2 regions of the Pseudovibrio sp. Ad5 genome follow, and region 1 is predicted to be linked to the other one. Evidence: riboswitches for the same ligand, from Rfam matches in the RefSeq annotation. Region 1 holds a riboswitch; the other holds the start of a gene.
The links. A riboswitch is a leader RNA that binds a small molecule or an ion and turns the genes downstream of it on or off. The one in region 1 is predicted to bind thiamine pyrophosphate.
Positions count from the first base shown of each region.

Region 2: linked by a shared signal. The riboswitch ahead of thiC (phosphomethylpyrimidine synthase ThiC) and the one ahead of thiB (thiamine ABC transporter substrate binding subunit) in region 1 are both predicted to bind thiamine pyrophosphate.

Region 1 covers NZ_LMCH01000020.1:18,415-25,852, forward strand. The annotation lists gene PsAD5_RS11580 (DUF1330 domain-containing protein) at 1-28, shown strand, start outside; gene PsAD5_RS11585 (thiamine ABC transporter ATP-binding protein) at 35-727, opposite strand; gene PsAD5_RS11590 (thiamine/thiamine pyrophosphate ABC transporter permease ThiP) at 714-2,261, opposite strand; gene thiB (thiamine ABC transporter substrate binding subunit) at 2,237-3,229, opposite strand; TPP riboswitch at 3,251-3,357, opposite strand; gene katG (catalase/peroxidase HPI) at 3,474-5,651, opposite strand; gene PsAD5_RS11605 (L-serine ammonia-lyase, iron-sulfur-dependent, subunit alpha) at 5,978-7,438, shown strand, end outside.
Region 2 covers NZ_LMCH01000004.1:27,512-34,949, reverse strand. The annotation lists gene PsAD5_RS02250 (hypothetical protein) at 1-1,200, opposite strand, end outside; TPP riboswitch at 1,384-1,504, shown strand; gene thiC (phosphomethylpyrimidine synthase ThiC) at 1,620-3,419, shown strand; gene PsAD5_RS02240 (FAD-dependent oxidoreductase) at 3,416-4,357, shown strand; gene thiS (sulfur carrier protein ThiS) at 4,354-4,551, shown strand; gene PsAD5_RS02230 (thiazole synthase) at 4,553-5,320, shown strand; gene PsAD5_RS02225 (thiamine phosphate synthase) at 5,320-5,913, shown strand; gene PsAD5_RS02220 (HesA/MoeB/ThiF family protein) at 5,910-6,875, shown strand; gene PsAD5_RS02215 (LacI family transcriptional regulator) at 6,883-7,438, opposite strand, start outside.

The DNA of each region.
Region 1 (7,438 bases):
CATTATGATCGTTGAGGGGTTGGAATAAGCTTCCCTACCCCAAATACTCTCGCAATGCTTGCGGTGGGTTGTTGAGCAGTTGTTGGGTTTCAACAGGTGGGTGCGCTGATCCGTCCGCGACGAGGATTGCTTTGTTCGTGATGCGGCGGGCATCTTGTGGGTCATGACTGACCATGAGAAGCGTCGTGCCAGTTTCTGCAACAAGGTCTGCGACCAGGTCCAGCATCTCGGCTTTAAGCGCTGGACCAAGGGCCGCGAAGGGTTCATCGAGTAACAGCAGATCACGGTGCTGAACCAATACACGGGCAAGCGCGACACGGCTTTGTTGGCCACCAGATAGTTCAGCTGGTTTGCGTGCTCCCATCCCCGCCAGACCGACCCGCGCAAGGGCTGCTTCTACTTGTTCTTGCTCAGGTTTTGAGAGCTTTCCGTTAGGCCGCAAACCGAGGGCTGCGTTTTGAGTCGCGGTTAAGTGCGGAAACAGATTGCCATCCTGAAACAGCATGGCGATTGGGCGTTTTCCCGGAGCCTGCTTGGTAAGCTCTTGTTCCTTCCAGAAAATGCGTCCTTGCGATAATTCACGGAACCCGGCAATAGCCTCAAGCAGGGTTGATTTTCCTGCGCCAGATGGGCCAATGACGGCAACGCTGCTGCCAGCTTCAACATGCAAGTTGGCCTGCAATTGGAAACGGCCATTTGCAATGAGACAAGAGCTAAGCTTCAGCATGCCAGCGACCTCCCCGGTCTAAAATCCAGAACAGTGCCATTGAAAGCACAAGCAGTAAAAGAGCTCCGCCGGCTGCTGCCTGCATTTTGTATGCCCCCATCAAGCGGTAAATCTGTAAAGGCAGCGTTGCAATTTCCGGATCTGCAAACAGGGCAATCACGCCAAGGTCTCCCATGGAAAGTGCTGCTGCAAGCCCCGCAGCAAATCCGATCTGTGGCCGCATGCGTGGAATGAGGACACGTGAGAAGAACACCCAACCTTCCATATTCAGAGACAAGGCCAACCGTCCATGTCGCGAAACCGTATCTCGTGCAGCAGGGACAAGAATGCGAAGTGCAAACGGCAATGCCATCGCCGCGTTGACCAGTGCCGTCACAGGAAGAGCAAGGTCAGACGGGTTTGCCCACGGGCGTATGATGATAAACAAGCCCGTTCCGATCACCAGTGGAGACGCTGCCAACCCCAAAATTCCGACAAGCTCAACCACGCTATGTCGGCGAACGGCAACGGCTGCTGCCATAGGCAATGCGAACAGCAACAAGATCACCGTGCTGGCCGCAGCGACAGCAACGGAAACAAGCGCCGCCTTCAACACAATAAAGGGCACCAGAAACAGACCGCTAAGGCCTGAAAGAACAACGGCACTGAGCGGCAAAAGCAAAAAGAATGTTGCAAGCAAAATCCAGAAGGCGTCTGCAACAGGTGCACCACCATCCCAGCGCCGGATCGCTCGGTCCAGTCCTGCACCAAACCCTTCACCGCGTGAGAGCTTCAGCGCCGCAAAGGCAGCAGCAGCGGTAAGCGTGAGTTGCAATGCAGAAAGCAGCGCGGCACGGCCAAGATCAAAATCGTATGTAAAAGCCTGGTAGATCGCCAGCTCAATAGTTGTCGCCCGTGGCCCACCACCAAGCGTCAGAGCAACAGCAAAGCTTGTCAGGCAGATCGCAAAGATCACAGCCAGTGCTCCGGGTAAAATGCGCGCGAGCATGGGGAGTTCAATCAGCCGAAACAGGGCTTTTCCATCACACCCAAGTTGCGCTGCAAGGCGAAAGCGCTCTGAGGGAACCTCTTGCCACCCCTGCAAAATCAATCGGGTTGCCAGCGGAAGGTTGAAGAAAACATGAGCCAGCACAACACCGTGGAGGCCATAAATGCGAATGGGTGAAGCACCAAAATAAACAAGCATATCAGATATCCAGCCCGCACGGCCAAACACCTGTAGCAACCCAAGAATGGCAACGATAACTGGTAGAATGAAGGGGGCACCAAGCAGTGCAATGAGCAAACTGCGGCCCGGAAACCGCCGTCGCGCCAGCGCGCGCGCAACCGGCACAGCCAGCGCAACACTGATCACAGCAGAAAGCACGGCCTGCGTGAGCGTAAACTTGAGAGCGGCCCAATCGGAAGAGGAGAAGCCGTGACCCGCTTCAGCTCGCAGTGCAACCGCGGCCAACGTGCCAAGTATGAGTGCCGCGACAAGAAATGCCGCGGCAACACCGGGAAGCGAACTTACTGGCTGAGCGCTTCTAGCCATTCCGGCAGAGCCTCACGTCTTGCAGCAGCAGCTTCTTCAGGCTTAAAGAACAAAGCTTTTTCCGGCACCTGCAGTGTGTCAAAGCCAGCAGGTAAACCACCTTTAGGTGTCACAGCAGGATACATCCAGTTGGTTGTTGGAATGATTGTCTGGAAAGCATCTGAAACCATGAAGCTTAGGAACTTGTCTGCCAACTCTGGCTGATCAGTCCCGGCAAGCTTTGCCGCTACTTCAACCTGCATGTAATGGCCTTCTTCAAACGCGGCAGTGGTCTTGCTGTTATCTTCCTCGGCAATCAGGTGGTAAGCCGGAGACGTGGTGTAGCTGAGCACCATCTCCGCTTCCCCATCAAGGAAAAGACCGTAGGCTTCAGACCAACCTTTTGTAACCGTCACGATGTTATCGGAAAGATCCGCCCACACATCAGCAGCTTCGTCTCCGTAAGCCGCTTTCACCCAAAGCAGCAGCCCGAGGCCGGGTGTAGAGGAGCGTGGATCTTGAATAAGGATCTTGGCATCGCTCTTCGCAAGCTCGCGGAAGTTGGTTGGTACGGTTTCGCCAGCCTTGTGTACGAAGGCAAAGTAGCCCCAGTCGTACGGCACAAAGGTTTCGTCAGCCCACTCCACTGGCAGAGTGTATTGGGCTTCAACAGTGTGTGGTGCAAACAGGCCAGTTTTCTTGGCAGTCTCTACCAGATTGGTGTCCAGACCCAGCACCACATCGGCATCCGAGTTTTTACCTTCAAGACGAATGCGGGAAAGCAGTGCTGCGCCATCTTCGACGCCAACAAGTTTCAGGTCACACTCGCATACAGCCTCAAACGCTTCTTCCACTTTTGGGCCTGGGCCCCAGTCAGAAACGAAGCTGTCGTATGTGTAAACTGTCAGTTGAGGCTTCTCAACAGCCATCGCTGATGTTGCAGTGAGTAATCCCGCAGCAATTAACAGATGTTTCAAGTCATCCTCCATTGCGGCGAGAGGGCAAGGATGGATGAAACCGGTACCCTTCCCTCCGCCGGTTCTAGCCGGTTCAGGTTCAACGGGTTCGCCACTAAAGCATCTCAGCACGACAAATACGCGCACCCCGAGGTCAAGCGGTTCTTAACCGGAAAAACACAGAAGCGCAACTGGATATAGCCAGCGTCTGGAGAGCACCTGTAGGGAGTTGCAATAAAAAGCCCGGGCAGTTTCCTGCCCGGACTGGTCGCATTTATTAGGCTGTCAGGTCGAAGCGGTCGGCGTTCATGACCTTGGTCCATGTTGCCACGAAGTCGCGGACGAACTTTTCGTGGTTGTCATCCTGAGCATACACTTCAGCATAAGCGCGCAGGATTGAGTTGGAGCCAAACACAAGATCTGCACTGGTTGCAGTCCACTTAGGCTTGCCAGATTTGCGGTCGCGGATCTCATAGGTGCCATCTTTGAGTGGATGCCAGCTGTTGTCCATATCGGTCAGGTTGACGAAGAAGTCCGTTGTCAGCTGACCTTCGCGGTCCGTGAAGACACCGTGCTTTGATCCGCCATAATTGGCACCAAGAACGCGCAGACCACCAACGAGTGCAGTCATTTCCCAGCCAGTGAGGCGGAGGAGCTGAGCACGATCCAGCATCATTTCTTCCGGGCTAACAGCGTACTCTTGCTTCTGCCAGTTACGGAAGCCATCAGAAATAGGCTCCAATACAGAGAAGGATGTCGCATCAGTCATCGCATCTGTTGCATCACCGCGACCAGAAGCAAATGGAACTTCCACGTTGAAACCAGCTGCTTTGATGGCATTTTCTACACCAACGTTGCCTGCCAGCACGATCACATCTGCGACTGAGGCTCCTGCCTGCGCTGCGATTGGTTCAAGCACAGCCAGAACTTTGGCAAGCCGGTCTGGCTCATTGCCAACCCAATCCTTTTGAGGAGCAAGGCGGATACGAGCACCGTTGGCACCACCGCGCATATCAGAGCCGCGATAGGTACGTGCGCTGTCCCAAGCGGTTTTGATCAGATCTTCATTGCTCAAACCACTTGCCGCAATTTTTGCTTTCACTGCAACAACATCATAGTTGGTGTTGCCCGCCGGAACCGGATCCTGCCAGATAAGGTCTTCTTTCGGCACATCCGGGCCAAGATAATTGGCTCTCGGTCCCATATCGCGGTGGGTCAGCTTGAACCATGCACGCGCAAACGTATCTCTGAAGTACTCAGGATCTGCTATGAATTTCTGACAGTACTCGTTGTAGATCGGGTCAACCTTCATCGCCATGTCCGCATCCGTCATGATTGGATTGTGACGAACAGACGGGTCTGTTGGATCAACAGGTTTGTCTTCTTCCTTGATGGACACAGGTTCCCATTGCCATGCGCCGGCAGGAGATTTTACCTGCTCCCATTCATGGCCGAACAGCATATCAAAGAAACCCATATCGAACGTGGTTGGGTGTGTGGTCCACGCACCCTCGATGCCAGAGGTAAAGGCATTTGTTGCCTTGCCATCCTGTCCGGGGTTAGACCAGCCAAAGCCCTGCTCTTCAAGACCAGCGGCTTCCGGTGCGACACCGATGTTATCGACGGCACCGCGTCCATGGGTTTTACCAACGGTGTGACCACCGCACGTCAGCGCAGCAGTTTCCTCGTCATTCATTGCCATACGAGCAAAGGTTTCGCGGATCTGATCAGCTGTTTTTTGCGGACCGGGAACGCCATTCACGCCTTCCGGGTTCACGTAGATCAAGCCCATATGGGTTGCTGCAAGCGGATTTTCGAGCGTTGAAGGATCATCCAGATCGTCATAGCGCTCTTCACTGCGCGCAAGCCATTCTTTCTCAGATCCCCAATAGGTGTCGATCTCCGGACCCCAGATATCCTCACGGCCAAACCCGAAACCAAAGGTTTTCAGACCCATGGAGTCATAGGCGATAGTGCCTGCGAGAATAATCAGATCAGCCCAGGAGAGAGCGTTGCCGTACTTTTTCTTGATAGGCCAAAGCAAACGGCGGGCTTTATCGAGGCTTGCGTTATCAGGCCAGGAGTTAAGCGGAGCAAAGCGAATGTTGCCGGAACCGCCGCCACCGCGACCATCTGCCAGACGATAAGAGCCAGCTGTGTGCCACGAAAGGCGGATCATCAGGCCACCATAATGACCCCAATCCGCTGGCCACCAGTCCTGACTGTCGGTCATGAGCGCATGAACGTCTGCCTTCACCGCTTCGAAGTCGAGTGATTTAACAGCATCATGATAGTTGAAGCCTGGGTCCATCGGGTTGGTACGCGCACCATGTTGATGGAGGATGTCGAGATTCAAAGCATCAGGCCACCATCGGGTAACCGGCTTATCCATCGATGTATTCGCGCCATGTACCACCGGACAAACACCGGCTGTCTTGACATCGTTACCGTGCATTGCTGTCTCCACTATCTAATTTGGCTCTTGCTGGTTTTGACGTAGCGTTTACCTTAAGCGGTGAGACGAAACGATGCATCCAGCAAATTCTAGACTGAATATAGGGCGCTAAACGCATTAAGTGAAATTGCATCTCCTACGCATATCAATAAGTTTTTCTTATCGTATAAATTTGAAGGTAAACGAAGGTGCTTAGATTGCTCCTCTGAGCTCTCCTCATCACACACGGAGATGCTTTTCGCGAGGTGAGGAAAGCATCAGTTCTGCCCTTCAATGCAGCAACAATCCGTGTAAAATATCACATTGATTTTCGCGGAGAAATTTGCATGAGCACTATTAGTCTTCTCAATTCCATAATTGGTCCGGTGATGAGAGGACCGTCGAGCTCTCACTCTGCAGCGCCATACTTCATAGGAAAGACTGTTCGCCAACTTTCCCTTTGTGATGGCGATAAAATTGTGAATGTTGAAATTGCGTTCGATCCAGAGGGCTCGTTTGCCCAAGTCTATACCAACCAAGGCAGTGACGAAGGCTTTGCTGCAGGCTTGATGGGAGAAGAGGTCACCTCACCTAAGTATCGACAAGCTCTATCTGATTTGATGAACGGCAAGCCATTTACGCTAGAGATCAACATTAGAAATTTAGACACCAAAGATCATCCAAACCGAGTGGAAATTGCAATCACGGTTGAAGACAGCGAAGGCGCACTTCGGGAAGATCACTTCAAAGGCCTTTCAATAGGCGGCGGGATGTTCAAGCTCGATAGCTTTAACTCTTTCGCAATTGATGTGACTGGGAGCGATTTTATACTTCTTCTGGAATGTGGAGACAATTCACCTCTTCAGCAGCTTCCCTCAAATGCAAAGGTACAAGCTCGTGTCTGTGCAGGTTCGAAGAATAGCCACCAACTTATTGAGATCAAATCCAGTTCGCCACTATCACCTCAACAACCAGAGTTGAAAGACATGATAGAACAGAGCTGGAAGGTCAGGTCCTGCATACCTGTCCAATTCTCTGTCCACGATGAGGCCCCTCTTTTTGCCAGCCCAAAGGCTTTGGTCCAACAAACCAGCAGAGGACACAGTCTTGCAGATCTTGCTTTGTCCCTGGAAGCCAAGCGGTTAGGCTTGACTGAGCCCCAAACGCGAAAAGCCTTTGCAGACCGGTATGATGTGATGATGGACGCAGTTCAGGCAGGCCTAGCGCTTACCAATCAATCATCCACTATGAAGTTCCTGAAACCGAGCGCAAAACAGGTTGGTGCAGCAAATCCCGTGGAGATTATCGGCTCACCATTCTTGCAGGATGCGCTTAGTGCTTCTCTTGCAGTTATGGATGCAAACGCAAATCGGGGAGTGGTTGTTGCTGCTCCAACAGCTGGAAGTTCTGGCATCGTACCGGGCACGCTATATTCCTTGAAACAACAAGGTGTTGATCGTGAAAGGATTATCGACGCCCTTCAAGTCACAGCACTTGTGGGAGCTGTTTTTGCTGAGCACGGAAGTTTTGCCGCTGAAACGGGAGGATGCTCAGTGGAGACTGGTGCTTCAGCCGCAATGATTTCAGCTGGATTGGTCCATCTGTTTGGAGGAACAGCACAACAAGCCTTTAATGCGGCATCACTTTGTCTGATGAATACGCTTGGTTTGGTTTGCGACCCAGTTGGTGGGGAAGTGGAAATTCCCTGTCATGCGCGCAATATCGCTGGGATCGCGCATGCGCAATCGTCTGCGGTTGCTAGCCTTTCTGGTTTTGACGCTGTGTTGCCATTTGATGAGATGGTCATT
Region 2 (7,438 bases), on a different contig from region 1:
CACCGTGACAGCTCGCGTCATCGCTTCAAGTGTTCTACCTGAGAACGCTTCAGGTCGGTTGCCCCACCCCTGATTGAGCATATAGGCACACAAGGCATTGCCAATGATCCGTCGGGAGAACGGATGGCCGTAGGCGGTCTCTTCCCAGTCACGGTTGAGGTTCCAATCATCAGTGACATCATGGTCATCAAAGATCATCGCGACCGGAAGATGGGCAAACAGGCGGCGCACCTGACTGAGGCCAACAACAAACTCCTTCAGGATTTTCTGTTCGCTCTCATAGAGCTCTGCTTCTTCTGGTGTCAGTCCTTCGGGGGCATCTGTCTCAACCAGTCCCCATAGCGCCGGAGACCAGACGAGGAGGTACATTGCCAAGAATTCAGCAAGTGTGATCAGATGGTTATGGGCGTGATCAGCAGTGAAGATCGGTTTTTCTACGCCACCGAACAAGACAAGCCAGAGCTTTCGGTTTTTCTCCAGACTTGGGAGAAATTTTTCGCGGCGGTAGTAGGTGTCGCCGTGCTGGTAGAAATCTGATGCCTTATCAGGCACTTTGCTTTCCAAGCCCGCCAGCTGTTCCTCAGTGATACCGAGTTTTTCGATAAGCACATGGATAGCTCGCAGCATGGGGCCAGCAACATCATCTGAGTAAATCTGATCGCCACTCATCACGAGGGCAGCTGGCCATTTTTCCTTATCAACTTTGGTGCCCTTCTCAGCTCTGATGTGCTTTGCCAGAAACAGATCAGCTGCGACCAGACCATCGCCGGATTCGTGATGTGGTTTGCGGCAAGACCCGTGCAGGAGTGAGGAAACTTTTGAGCTTAGCAGAAAGCCTGGGAGTTCCTGATTTTCATAGCAGAGATCAGGAGCCCATACGGAATGATCCTGCCACCCAGCCTCCTCATCATCCTCCATACGCAGAGCAAGGCGGTAACTGATCCAAGTGTCATGCGGTAGAGGGCTTTGGAGAGGTAGATCGATCAGGAGGTAATGGAGATGTACCCCTGCTGAGATCAGGTTTACCTCAGTTTGCGCTTTCGTCAGCTCGTAGGTTTGCGGCTCACGGCCTTGTGGGAGCAAATCCAGTTTCACATCTGCCGGAGCGCGCACTGCGAGCCAGAATGTTAAACGTGAGGTTTCCAGTCGACGCAAGATCGGGCCAGCTAAAACGGATGGGAGAGAATAGTTTTCAAGCATTCGTTGATATTATTTTTCGCGATATCCAGATGTGAAATTCTTAGATGAGAGATAGGAACGCAAACCGCAAAATCCAATAAGTGTCAGCGACTCCCCTCTCATAAAATCCAACTTACAAAAGATTTCTGAACCTCGCCTGAACCGAACCTGCCTTGACACTAGTTCATAATCGTTCTAGCAAAATCATGTCTGCAGGGGAGTCTCACCAAGGAGACTGAGAGGCTGACAGAGCGCAAGCTCGGCGACGCGACCCTTAGAACCTGACCCAGTTGATACTGGCGTAGGAAGCACGGGTCGCGGGGCCTGTTTGAAGGGCCAGTGTAACAACCGCGATCTTAGCAGCAGAAGTTCTTTCTGCCGTTTCCCAGCCAAAACTCATCTGGTGTCTTTTTCGAGTTATGAACTTGAGGAGCACCATTATGACGACGCCGAACCCATCCATCACCACAGGCGCTTTGCCAGCAGCGCGCAAAATCTATGTTCGTGGCAGCTTGCACGAAGACGTGCTTGTGCCCATGCGCGAAATCAGCGTTCACCCGACAGCAGGTGAACCACCGCTGCCAGTCTATGATAGTTCCGGCCCATACACAGACCCAACGGCAACAACGAATATTTCTGAAGGTTTGCCTGCTCTACGGCGCAAGTGGATTGAGGTGCGCGGTGACACTGAGGAGTATGATGGCCGCGAGATTAAACCTGAAGACAATGGTTTTGTGAAAGGCGACCGGCTTGTTCCTGAGTTTCCGGTGAAGCCTCGCCCCTTGCGCGGAAAGGACGGTAAAGCCGTCACCCAGCTGGCTTATGCCCGCGCTGGCATTATCACACCGGAGATGGAGTTTATCGCCATCCGCGAAAACCAGTTGCGGGAAGCGGTTGCAGAAGAGCGGTGTGGCAATGACTGGGGTGCGAGCATTCCAGATTATGTAACACCAGAGTTTGTACGTGATGAAGTGGCAGCTGGCCGCGCGATCATTCCGTCGAACATCAACCACCCTGAGAGTGAGCCGATGATCATCGGGCGGAACTTTCTGGTCAAGATCAACGCCAATATGGGTACATCTGCTGTTACCTCCTCCATGGAAGAGGAAGTCGACAAGATGGTGTGGTCGATCCGCTGGGGTGCTGACACGGTGATGGATCTGTCTACCGGTCGTAACATTCACAACACCCGTGAATGGATCATCCGCAACAGTCCTGTACCGATTGGGACCGTCCCGCTTTATCAGGCACTTGAGAAGGTGAATGGAGTTGCGGAAGATCTGACTTGGGAAATCTTCCGCGACACGTTGATTGAGCAGGCAGAGCAAGGGGTTGATTACTTCACCATCCATGCTGGCGTGCGCCTTCACATGGTGCCGATGACCGTTAATCGCGTGACGGGGATTGTCTCCCGTGGCGGTTCCATCATGGCGAAGTGGTGTCTGCATCATCACAAAGACAGCTTCCTCTATGAGCACTTTGACGAGATCTGCGATATTTGCCGCCAGTACGATGTGGCGTTTTCTCTTGGTGATGGATTGCGTCCGGGTTCCATTGCAGATGCAAATGATGAAGCCCAGTTTGCCGAGTTGGAGACGCTTGGGGAGCTGACCAAGATTGCATGGGCCAAGGATTGTCAGGTGATGATTGAAGGCCCGGGTCATGTGGCCATGCACAAGATCAAAGAGAACATGGATAAGCAGCTGGAATGCTGCCATGAAGCACCGTTTTACACGCTTGGCCCTCTCACCACGGATATCGCGCCCGGATATGATCACATCACCTCCGGCATCGGTGCTGCGATGATCGGGTGGTTTGGCTGCGCCATGCTTTGCTATGTGACACCGAAAGAGCATTTAGGGTTGCCGGACCGGGATGATGTGAAAACCGGTGTGATTACCTATAAGATTGCAGCTCACGCCGCTGATCTTGCGAAAGGATTGCCGGGTGCCCAGCGGCGGGATGATGCCTTATCTCGTGCTCGCTTTGAATTCCGCTGGGAGGATCAATTCAACCTCTCTCTCGATCCCGATACTGCGCGAGAGTTCCACGATGAAACTCTGCCGAAAGACGCGCATAAAGTGGCTCATTTCTGCTCTATGTGCGGACCTAAGTTCTGTTCCATGCGGATCTCGCACGATATCCGCGCGGAGGCCCAGAAGGAAGGTATGGAGGCTATGGCAGCCAAGTTCCGCGAAGGCGGCAAGTTGTACCTGCCACTTGAAGGGACAGAGCAGTGATTACGATTGCAGGAGCCGGCCTTGCGGGGCTGGCTTCCGCCTATGAGCTAGCAAAGCGCGGTGCATCCGTCACTATCTTTGAAAAATCCGCTAAACCGGGCGAAAGCAGTGTCGCACGGTTTGCCGGCGGCATGCTTGCTCCGTTTTGCGAGCGTGAAAGCGCAGAAGAAGACGTTGTTACACTTGGGGTGCAAGCCGCTGATTGGTGGTCTCAGGTAACGCTTGTGACCCGGCACGGAACGCTGGTGGTTACTCCGCCGCGCGATCAGGCCGAGCTGACCCGTTTTGCACGGCGGACCTCACACTTTACCGAGGTGAACGGTCAAGCGATCTCAGAGCTGGAGCCAGCATTGGCTGGACGCTTTGAGCGTGGGCTGTTTTTCAAAGAGGAAGCTCATCTGGACCCACGGCAGGCACTGGCTGACCTGACAGGGGCTGTTCAGGAGCTTGGGGTAGAGATCCAATATGGAAGGACTGCACCTGAGCGGGTCAATCTCAATTGCACAGCAACCGCATCCAGCCTTCCTGACTTGCGGGCTGTGCGCGGTGAGATGGCGATTTTGCATTGTCCTGAGGTTCAGCTTTCCCGTGTCATCCGGCTCTTACACCCACGTATGCCGCTTTATCTGGTCCCGCGGGCTGATGGTTTATTCATGATTGGCGGGACCATGGTGGAGAGTAATTCTGAACGTCCTCCTACTCTTCGCTCCCTTACAGAAATGCTGAGCACAGCCTTTGCCATTCACCCTGCCTTTGCCGAGGCCAGTGTGGTTGAAATTGGAGCGGGATTGCGTCCAGCGTTTCCAGACAACTTGCCTCGACTGATCGAGCATGACGGGTCTCTTCACCTCAACGGGCTTTACCGCCACGGTTTTCTGCTTGCACCAGCACTGGCACAGCAAGCAGCACAACATCTTTTGAAGGAGGCTTGCGTATGAAGATCATCGTGAATGCGGAACCACGCGAGGTCACCAACGAAACGTTGGAGGATGCTCTTACGGAGCTGGAGTTCACCAGCCCCGCTGTTGCGACGGCTTTGAACGGCCGTTTTGTTCCTCGTGAGGACTACTCTGTGACATCCCTTTCAGAAGGCGATCGACTGGAAGTTCTTGCGCCTATGCAGGGAGGGTAACATGCAGCTTTATGGTACAGACATTAGTTCCCGGCTGTTGCTAGGAACAGCGCAATATCCCTCTCCTGCGGTACTGCAAAAAGCAATTGAGACCAGCAGAACAGAGATCATCACGGTCTCTTTGCGGCGCGAAACCGCTGACGGTTCTGGAGCTGGTTTCTGGGGGCTATTGAAAGATAGTGGCTGCAGAATTCTGCCCAACACCGCTGGGTGCCATAGCGTGCAAGAAGCCGTTGTTACTGCACAGATGGCTCGCGAGTTGTTTGGAACCGACTGGATCAAGCTAGAGGTTATCGGCAACTCAGACACCTTACAGCCCGATATCTTTGGGTTGGTCGAAGCTGCGAGGATTCTCTGTGCAGATGGTTTCAAGGTGTTTCCATACACAACTGATGATCTTGTGGTTGGCGAAAAGTTGTTGGAAGCCGGATGCAAACTGCTGATGCCGTGGGGGGCTCCCATCGGGTCTGGTCAGGGCCTGCGAAATCCTGAGGCCTTGCGGGCCATGCGGGCGCATTTTCCGGATGTACCCTTGATCGTGGATGCTGGTATTGGGCGTCCCTCTGACGCCATGCGTGCAATGGAGCTTGGCATGGATGCTGTTCTACTCAACACCGCAGTTGCCAAAGCGGGTGACCCGGTTTTGATGGCGCAGGCCATGGCACAGGCAATTGAAGCAGGGCGGAATGGAAACATCGCAGACCCTATGGACCCACGCGACATGGCGGTTCCCTCTACCCCAATCCTTGGCATGGCGGAGTTGCTCTGATGGAACGGTTTTATCTGATTGCCGGAGACGCGGACTGGATTGAACAGCTTGTCCCTCACGGCGTGAAGCTTGTTCAACTACGGATCAAAGACCAACCTGAACAGGTTGTTCGTCTGCAAATTGCACAGGCTCGTGACTATTGCCGTCAACATGGTGTTCAACTGATCATCAATGACTATTGGGAGCTGGCATTAGAACTTGGCTGTGATTTCGTTCATCTTGGGCAGGAAGACATGGACAGTGCTGACTTTGCTGCACTCCAGAAGGCTGGTGTTCGCTTTGGTCTTTCCACCCATGATGAGGCCGAGTTGGATCGCGCCCTCTCCTTCAAGCCCGAGTATGTCGCTCTGGGCCCGGTCTATCCAACCAAGCTGAAGAAAATGAAGTGGGCTCCACAAGGTTTGGAGCGTGTCAGCCGCTGGAAACAGATGGTTGGCAAGACACCTCTTGTTGCCATAGGTGGATTAACACCGGAGCGACTTGCCGGTGTGTTTGAAGCTGGTGCTGATAGCGCAGCGGTGGTGACTGACATTTTACAGGCACACGATCCAATTACCCGAACACAGGAATGGGTGGAGGCTTGCAAGCAATGACGCGTTATGACCGCCAGATGCTCTTGTCTGAAGTTGGGACAGCAGGACAACAGCGGTTGCGATCTGCTCATGTCCTCGTTGTTGGTGCTGGCGGTTTAGGCTGCCCTGTCCTGCAATATCTTACCGGTGCCGGTGTGGGCATTATCACGATTGTTGATCCCGATATGATTGAAGAGAGTAATCTGCATCGACAGCCTTTGTATTCACCGGCAAATGTGGGGGAGAGCAAGGCCTATGCCGCAGCAGCTCGGTTACATGGCTACAACCCAGAGGTGGAGCTACGCGCGCTCAACATTGCTCTGGATCCTGCAAATGCGGGCAGACTGATTGCCCAGGCAGATATCATCGTGGATGCTGCAGATACGTTTGCAGCCTCTTACACGCTCTCAGATGAGTGCTACCAACAAAGCAAACCGCTTATCTCAGCCTCTGCACTTGGAACCTCCGGTTATCTGGGAGGTTTTTGTGGTGGTGCGCCATCACTGCGAGCTGTCTTCCCCTCCCCACCAACCAACTCTGCCAATTGCGCCAGTGCGGGTGTCCTCGGCCCTTCGGTCGGGAGCATCGGAGCCATGCAGGCACAAATGACTTTAGCGGTACTGTTAGGCTTTTCGCCCAGCCCATTGGGTCGTCTCACTACATTGGATTTAATGAGATTTGAGTTCGGTGGCTTTTCGTTTCTCAACGCCAAAGAACCGGACTGGCATGCACCCTTTATCTCAGTTAGTGAACTGAGGCAGGACGACGTAGTGATTGAGCTTCGAGATGCATTGGAAGCCCCCCAGCCTGTCTGCAATACCGCACTGCGTCTTGCCCCCGATGAACTCGACCAGCACAACTTTAACCCTGCACACCGCATCACCCTTTGCTGCCGCACAGGCCTGCGCGCATGGCGCGGTGCAGAGGCGCTTGCAAAGCAAGGGTATAGGGATGTTGCTCTGATTGCAGATGGGAGCGGCTGAAAAGCCCTTACTGTCTCTCCAAGTTGCAGGTATCTGCGCCGCGTTCGATGAGGTCTGGTACGAACAATTTTTGGAGATTGATAGGATCCTCACCGCCAATTAAGTTCAGCATGAACTTGCCCAGCGTTTCGCTCGGCTTTGATATCGGGAGATAACATGTTGTAATTGGCGGTGAGAAATACTGCGACACGTTCAGGTCATCTGTCGCAATAACGACAGCATCCCGGCCATGCTCCATACCACGCACCTGAAAGCCTGACAGAACCCCCATTGCGGTTGCTTCATTGGCACAGATGTAGGCAGTCGGCGGCTCATCAAACATGGACATTTCAAAAAGCTGTTCTCGCCCGAAGGCCGGTGTCAGGCGCCCGTAAGCAAGCAGTGAAGGGTCGAATGTCTGGCCCGCCTTTGACAGTGCGGCTTTGTAAGCCTCAATACGGTTTTGAGTATAGTTCAACTCTTCTCTGGCATTGATCATCGCGATGCGGCGATGACCTTTGGAGAGCAAACGCTCAACACAGATCGTCACAATACGGCGGTTATCGGTATCAACAAACGCATGG